2 regions of the Cryobacterium sp. TMT2-10 genome follow, and region 1 is predicted to be linked to the other one. Evidence: predicted binding sites of a transcription regulator. Region 1 holds the regulator's gene; the other holds the start of a gene.
The links. Region 1 encodes LexA, which represses DNA repair genes until DNA is damaged. Its sites were predicted from a motif close to TCGAACANNTGTTCGA; they were not measured.
Positions count from the first base shown of each region.

Region 2: the regulator LexA is predicted to act here: its motif matches at 1,850-1,865, upstream of E3T37_RS12610 (DNA polymerase III subunit alpha).

Region 1 covers NZ_SOGW01000056.1:39,039-42,713, reverse strand. The annotation lists gene E3T37_RS06490 (histidinol-phosphate transaminase) at 1-637, opposite strand, end outside; gene E3T37_RS06485 (LysM peptidoglycan-binding domain-containing protein) at 660-1,085, opposite strand; gene lexA (transcriptional repressor LexA) at 1,452-2,075, shown strand; gene E3T37_RS06475 (methylenetetrahydrofolate reductase) at 2,072-3,025, opposite strand; gene hflX (GTPase HflX) at 3,234-3,675, opposite strand, start outside.
Region 2 covers NZ_SOGW01000105.1:1,896-5,570, reverse strand. The annotation lists gene E3T37_RS12610 (DNA polymerase III subunit alpha) at 1-1,828, opposite strand, end outside; gene E3T37_RS12605 (hypothetical protein) at 2,306-2,569, shown strand; gene E3T37_RS12600 (LPD29 domain-containing protein) at 2,582-3,118, shown strand; gene E3T37_RS12595 (hypothetical protein) at 3,135-3,353, shown strand; gene E3T37_RS12590 (hypothetical protein) at 3,648-3,675, opposite strand, start outside.

The DNA.
Region 1 (3,675 bases):
CGCGCCCGGGCAGCAGGCTCATCGCGCTGGGCGAGCCATCCGGACCGAACTCGGCGTAGGCCTCGTCGACCACGACGATTCCGTCGGTCGCGTTGTAGACGGCCTCGATCGTCTCCAGGGAGAGGGGGGTGCCGGTGGGGTTGTTCGGGGAGCACAGGAAGACGAGGTCCGGTGCCACCCGGTCGACCCATTCGACGGCCGTGGCCGGGGACAGTTCGAAGTCAGCGTCGCGACCGCCGGCGATCCAGCGGGTTCCGGTGCCGGAGGCGAGCAGGGAATACATCGAGTAGGTCGGCGCGAAGCCCAGAACGGAGCGGCCGGGGCCGCCGAACGCCTGCAGCACCTGCTGCAGCACCTCGTTGGAGCCGTTGGCCGCCCAGATGTTGTTCCGGGTCAACCCGTGCCCGAGGTAGCGGGCCAGGGAGTCCCGCAGTTCGGTGAACTCGCGGTCCGGGTACCGGTTGACCGTGCGGATGGCCACGGCGAGGGCCGCGGCGATGTCGTCGGCCACCGCGGCGGGGATGCCGTGCGTGTTCTCGTTCACGTTCAAGGCCACCGGAACATGAAGCTGGGGCGCCCCGTAGGGAGTGAGTCCGCGCAGATTGTCACGGAGGGGCAGGTCGTTGAGACTGGTCACTCCCCCCATATTACTGAAAAGGTCAGTACTCGTTCGGCAGGGCGAGACGCTGACCGGGCTGCACGCTGTCGGACGGCAGCTGATTGAGGCTGACGATCTCCGCGATCACCTCACGCGGGTCCGAGGTCGGGGCGACGGTCTCGGCCAGCTCCCACAGGGACTGCCCGGACTGGACGGTCACGTACTCGAAGGCCGTGGCGACACGACCGCCCACGTTCGAATTCTCGGCGACGGCGATGCCCCCGTTGAGGGCGACGGCCAGTGCCGTGGCGACGAGCGGAACCGAAACCAGCATGGTCAGGACGATGCGTCCGCGCCGGGTGATGCGCAGGGTGCTGCGCCCGGTGGCGACGCGCAGCCCCTGGGCGGCGCTCGCGTCGGGTGCGGTGCTCAGATCGAGTGCGCCGCTCAGACCGAGGGCAGAACTCATGGTGAATGCAGTGCTCATGTCGAACCTCCTGTGTTAAGTCGCATCCGGCTCTCGGCCGGGAGAGCCGGATGCGAACCTATGTTCCGAATGTATATTCGATTATTCGAACAATCAAGCCCTTTTGAAGAAATTCCTCAAAAAAACTTGCGACACACTCGAATGAATGTTTGTCTATCCGCGCGGAGGTGGATACAGTTTCGAGTGTCTGGTTGCAACACAATCAGGCACCCCCGACATTCGCTCGCGGCCCGGTGATCACCGCCTACCGGGGCCGCGCGCAGCCCGAGACGAGGAGCGACAATCGTGGCCCAAGACCCCAGCGGCCCCCGCGAAAAAAGCGGGACGAGACGGCGCAAGAGCCTGAGCGAGAAACAGCTCGCGATCATGGACGTCATTCAGCGCTCGGTCAGCCAGCGCGGCTACCCGCCGAGCATGCGCGAGATCGGCGACGCCGTCGGCCTGTCCTCGCTCTCAAGCGTCACGCACCAGCTCAACCAGCTCGAGCTGAGCGGGTACCTCCGCCGGGACCCCAATCGCCCCCGCGCCCTCGAGGTGCTGATCGAGATTCCGCAGTCGCCCGAGGATGCCTCGTCAAGCAGCACGGAAAGCTTCCACTCGGGCGCCCAGGTGGGCGACGCCGCGATGGTCCCCCTCGTCGGGCGCATCGCCGCCGGCATCCCGATCACCGCGGAACAGCAGATCGACGAGATCTTCCCGCTCCCCCGCCAGCTGGTGGGCAAGGGCGAGCTGTTCATGCTCAAGGTCGCGGGCGAATCCATGATCGACGCGGCCATCATGGACGGCGACTGGGTCGTGGTGCGTCAGCAGAAGACGGCGGAGAACGGCGAGATCGTCGCCGCCATGCTCGACAACGAAGCCACCGTCAAGGTCTTCCGCCAGCGCGATGGTCACACCTGGCTGCTCCCGCGGAACTCCAATTTCGAACCTATCGTCGGCGACCACGCCGAGATCCTCGGCAAGGTCGTCGCCGTCCTGCGCTCCGTCTAACCGAGGACGGGTTTGATCAGACCGGCCCCGGCCAGAACGGCGAGAACGGTGTCGGCCTGGTTGAAGGCATACAGGTGGAGGCCGGGGGCGCCGCCCGCGATCAGCTCACGGGCGAGGTCGGTGGCGTGACGGGTGCCGATCTCCCGCTGTCCCTCCCGGGTCGGCTCCACTTCGAGCTGGATGGCCAGCTCGGAGGGCAGCTCCTCGCCGGAGAGCTCGAGGATGCGGCGCAGCCGGGCCGGACTGGTGACCGGCATGATCCCGGGCAGGATGGGGAATTCGACCCCGGCCGTCCGGGCCCGCTGGATGAAGCTCAGATAGTTGTCGGCGTGGAAGAACAGCTGGGTGATGGCGAGGTTCGCCCCGGCGGCCTGCTTGGCCAGCAGGGTGTCGATGTCCTGCGAGGTGGACCGTGACCGCGGGTGACCATTCGGGAACGCGGCGACGGCGATACGCACCTTCTCCCGTTCGGTCTTCACCGCCCGGGCGCCCGGGATGCCGGGGATGACCGTCTCCCGATAGGGCACCCGCTCCGCCTGCACCCGGTGGATCAGCTGCACCAGTTCCGCCGCGCTGCCCAGGTCGCCGAGGAACGCCTCGCCCTCGCCGGCGCCCTCGGGCGGGTCCCCGCGCAGGGCGAGGAAGCTGCGCACGCCGGCATCCAGGAATTCGCGGATCAGCCGGCTCGCCTCCAGGCTGGACGAGCCCACGCAGGTGAGGTGGGCCATCGGATCGACCGTCGTGGTCTTCAGGATGTGGGTGAGCACCTCGAGCGAGGAGCTGCGGGAGGACCCGTTCGCCCCATAGGTCACCGAGATGAAGTCCGGCCCGGCCGAGGCCATGGTGGCGATGGTCGCGTGCAGGGCGGTTGCGGCGGCATCCGATCTCGGTGGATACAGCTCGAAAGAGAACGGGATCCTCCCGCAGTCGGGCTCCGAAGTGGTGGACATGTGTTCCTCATTCGACAGAAGCCAGTGCCAGGCACTGGGCTGGCCGGGCGGCCGCGGACCGCCGGGCGCGCCTGGCGGGTGTTCGCGGGCGGGCGCCGGGCTCGGCTGTCGCTCCATGCCACCGAGGACAGACCTCGGCGGCAACGATTGGAGACACTCTAACAACGCCGCGCGGGACGTCGCCAGTCGGTGACGGATTGTGACGCGGTCAGTCGGTGACGGCGGGCAGCACGACGAAATCCGCGAACTGCGGCTGGATCTCGGCCGTCACGAGGGCCGTGACCCGGGTGCCCGTCTCGGCGTACTCGGTCGCGAGCACCTGCCCCTGGTCGTGCAGCAGGGCGATCAGGTCGCCGTGCTCGTAGGGGATGAGCAGGTCCAGCCGGATGCCGGGTCGAGGAAGCAGGTCGGAGATCTCGGCGAGCAGTTCCTCGATGCCCTCGCCGCTCCGCGCCGACACGAAGATGCCCTGGGGCCAGAGGCCGCGCAGCACGAGCCGGTCGTCGTCGCTGATCAGGTCGCTCTTGTTGAAGACCACCACTTCGGGGATCTCCCGTGCGCCGACCTCGCCGATCACCTCGCGCACCGTCGACAGCTGGCTCGACGGGTCCGGGTGTGAACCGTCGACGACGTGCACGATGACGTCGGCG
Region 2 (3,675 bases), on a different contig from region 1:
TGCGGAGCATCTCGTAGGTGGGCGCGTCGTCCAGGGGCACGCGGTCCAGGTCGATGGTCTCGCCGGTGAGTCGCCGGTGCTCCTCGATCGCAAAGGCCATCGCCGACTGCATCCGGACGCCGAGGATGTCGAGCTTGATGAGTCCCATGGGGTCCATGTCGTGCTTGTCGTACTGCGACATCGGCAGCCCCATCCCCGAGCGTTGCACCGGCGTCCGGTCGAGGAGGGAAGTGTCGGAGAGGATGACGCCGCACGGGTGCACGCTGATGTGGCGGGGGAGCCGGTCGAGCTTCGCGGTCAGGTCCACCAGCTGGTCCAGCTGCTGCGACTCGCGCACCTGTTGGGAGAGTTCCGCGAGTTCCGGTTTCTCCTCGAGGGCCCGGCGGAAGTCGCGGGCGTTGAACCGCCACATCTGCTTGGCGATCGCCGCGACCTGGTCCTCCGGCATGCCCAGGGCGAGCCCGGCGTCCCGGACGGCGCCCCGGCCCCGGTACGCGTTGGTCATCGACATCAGCGACACCCGGTCGGCGCCGAAGACCTGGAACACTTCCCGGTAGATGTCGTGGCGCCGGGCGGATTCGACGTCAATATCGATGTCGGGGAGGGTTTGGCGTTCGGGGGAGAGGAACCGTTCCCAGATGAGGCCGTTTTCGATTGGTTCGACCGAGGAGGTGCGAAGCGCGTAGTTGAGGACGGAGCCGACACCGGAACCCCGTGCCTGTACCCGGACGCCCATGCCCCGGATCAGGTCGGCAACGCGGGCGACGGTCAGGAAGTAGGTGGCGAACCCGAGGTGCTCGACCGTCTCCATCTCATGCGCGAGCTCCAAGTGCGCGGCACGGGCGAGTGTGGTGCCGGCGTAGCGGTCGTCGATGCCATGCCGGGCCCGCCGCCAGAGCTCAGCGACCGGGTCGCCGACCACTCCGATGATCGAGGCTTCCGGCATTCGTGGTGTGCCGAGTCCGATGTCCTCGGCTGGGTCGAGGGCGCATCGGTCTGCCAGCTCGTGTGTGGTGCGCAGGAGTTGGTCGAGGGCGTCGGGGTTTCGGGCGCCGGCGTCGACGACCATGCGTGCGGCCTGGCGCATGTGCGACCCGTCTTTCAGCCAGGCTTGTCCGTTTGCCTGCGGTTCCTCGAGTTGGGCGAGTGGGGTGAGGAGGCGGGTGGCGTCGGCGAGGTCCGCGGTCGTCGCGTCAGTTGGCTCGCCGTAGCGGACGGCGTTGGAGAGGATGGCGGGGGTGCCGGTGTCCTCGGCGAGGCCGAGCATCCGGGTGGCCGCGGCCACGGAACCGCGTTGCCCGGTCTGTGCGAGATGGCAGACGACTTCGAGGGTGACCGAGCCGATCGGCATGACGCGGAGCCACGCGCGCAACCCAGCGACCGACTCTGCGCTGTCCCGGCGTTCTACCGCGAGCCCCACATCAGAGAGCGGCCCGAGGAGCACAGTGAGGGTGCGTCCCTCCGCCCAGGTGGCGAGACGGCGCCGGTCGATGCTCGGCACCCGGCCTGCCTCGTGCGCGGAACTCACGGCCCGGCAGAGCGCGGCGTACCCGCGGCCATCCGCGCCGTGTGCGAGCAGGGTCACCCGGCCGAGGGGCCGGTGCTCATCATCGTGGACGGCCAGGTCCGCGCCGAGGCCCGCCCGGATCCCCGCGGCCGCGCACGCCCGCACGTGCTTGACCGCCCCGTACAGCCCGTCCCGGTCGGTCAGGGCGAGGAAGTCAGCGCCGCCGGCCGCCGCCTGGTCAACGAGGGCTTCGGGCATGGTCACGCCGTAATGCGGGGAGTATGCGGAGGCAACGTGAAGGTGCGGAAAGCTCTGTTCCATCCGTACCTCCAACCCCTGCTATCGAACGTTTATTCGATATAGGGAGTGTAGGTCGGGGCTCTGACACTGACAAGGTCTTCCCACGACAGACGGAGGTTATGGGCGCGTCATCTACGTCGCCTGAGCCGATACCGAAGAGGTTGAGGTGATCGGCGGACACCGACGCGGTGACGACACGGACTCTGCACGGCGGCGTCGCTGGTTCGAAGCGTCTGGTGCGAAAACGCAGATGAACGAGGAGTCCTGGTGCCCGACTGTGTAGGTCGGCGCACGTGAACTTTGTTGCTTTTCGTCTGAGGGATTGTTCACTGCGTGCTGCCGGCGTCAAGCCGTCGTCACAGTTTCAGCAAAAACTTCTTCCCCCGCTGCGCTCCTCCATAACTTTTGGCCTGCAACCGTTCCTTGGGGCTTGACCCCGACAGCACTCCATGAGGGCGGAAAAACCGCCGAAAGGCAAAAAAATTTGGAGGAGAGAAAATGCTTGAACAGATCCAGACCCCCACACATCCGATCACTCCCGCGGACGTCGAGCGGAAGATCTTCCACCTCACCAGCTCGATCCGCAGGCGCGAACGCACCCTGCATTGGGACGGATACGCCACACCCCACACTCCCGAGCACCCCGCAGTCGCGGCCGCGCGCACCGCCGACCAGCTCGCCCGGATTGACGAAGTCCAGACCCGGCTAGCCCTCTGGGTAGCGATCCAGGCCGAGCAGGCCACCACCGCGCTGAGCAATTAGGGAGATTCGAACATGACGGATTACATCAGCACCAAGGACACCGCCAAGTTGGTTCGGGTGGCGCTCAAGAACGCGTTTCCCGGCGTGAAATTCAGCGTTCGGATGAGTACCGGCACCGCGTCCGCATGGATGAACGTGTCATGGAGCGACGGACCCACCGACCGCGAGGTGAGCGCGGTCACCAGCCAGTACGAGGGCCGCAAGTTCAACGGCATGACCGACGGGTACGACGACCAAGGGTCCGCACTCGTCGCGTTCGACGGCGAGGACATGCCCCGGGTCGTGCGGTACTCCTGCGACGGGATCAACACCCACCGCGACTACACGGCCGCCGGATACCGGGTCGCGCAGCACCTCATCAGCACCGACAGCGACCACAAAGACCTCGTCGCATTCACCCCCGAGGGCGAACCCCTCAACAATGCCGCCGTGCCCCACGGGATCTACGTCGCCGGGCACTTCCACGATTACATCTACAGCCCCGTGCACATCGCCCAGGTCATCCTGCACCGAGTCAACCTCTGCACCGTCACCGCGCCCACCCGATAGACCAGGACAACCAGCAATGAACACAACCACCATTGACACCGCAGCAGCTGCGCGATTCGTCGACGTGTTCGCGGCCGCAGACTTCGCGGGCGACGTGGGCCCGCGGATGAGCTGCACCGAAGTCGACGCCCTCGTCGGGATGCTCCGCGCCCTCGGAGCCGACACCGCCGCCGACACCTGGGTATCCGCACACGCCGAAGAAGACCAAGAAGAAGACAGCCACCACCAAGCCTGATCAACCAAACGCCCCCCTTGACGACGATCAAGGGGGGCGTTTGGACAACCCAGAAACACACCACCCGGAGCAATTACAGACGACGGTTGCGGCCGATTCTGATGCGAGGACGGCGTCGGTAGGAGCGGCGCCGTCCCGGAACCTGGCAACGATGAGGCATCGGGCGGACTCTGCGCGCACACAAGTAGGCGGACCGCTCAGCATTCTCCGGCGAGCCTCCAGCGGGACCGACAGGACCTAGCCACTCCAGCGAAGAGAACCAAAACCAGACAGGTTAGCGGCCGCTTCGAGAGCTCAATGGCTTGAGAGCGCAGGAGCCTTC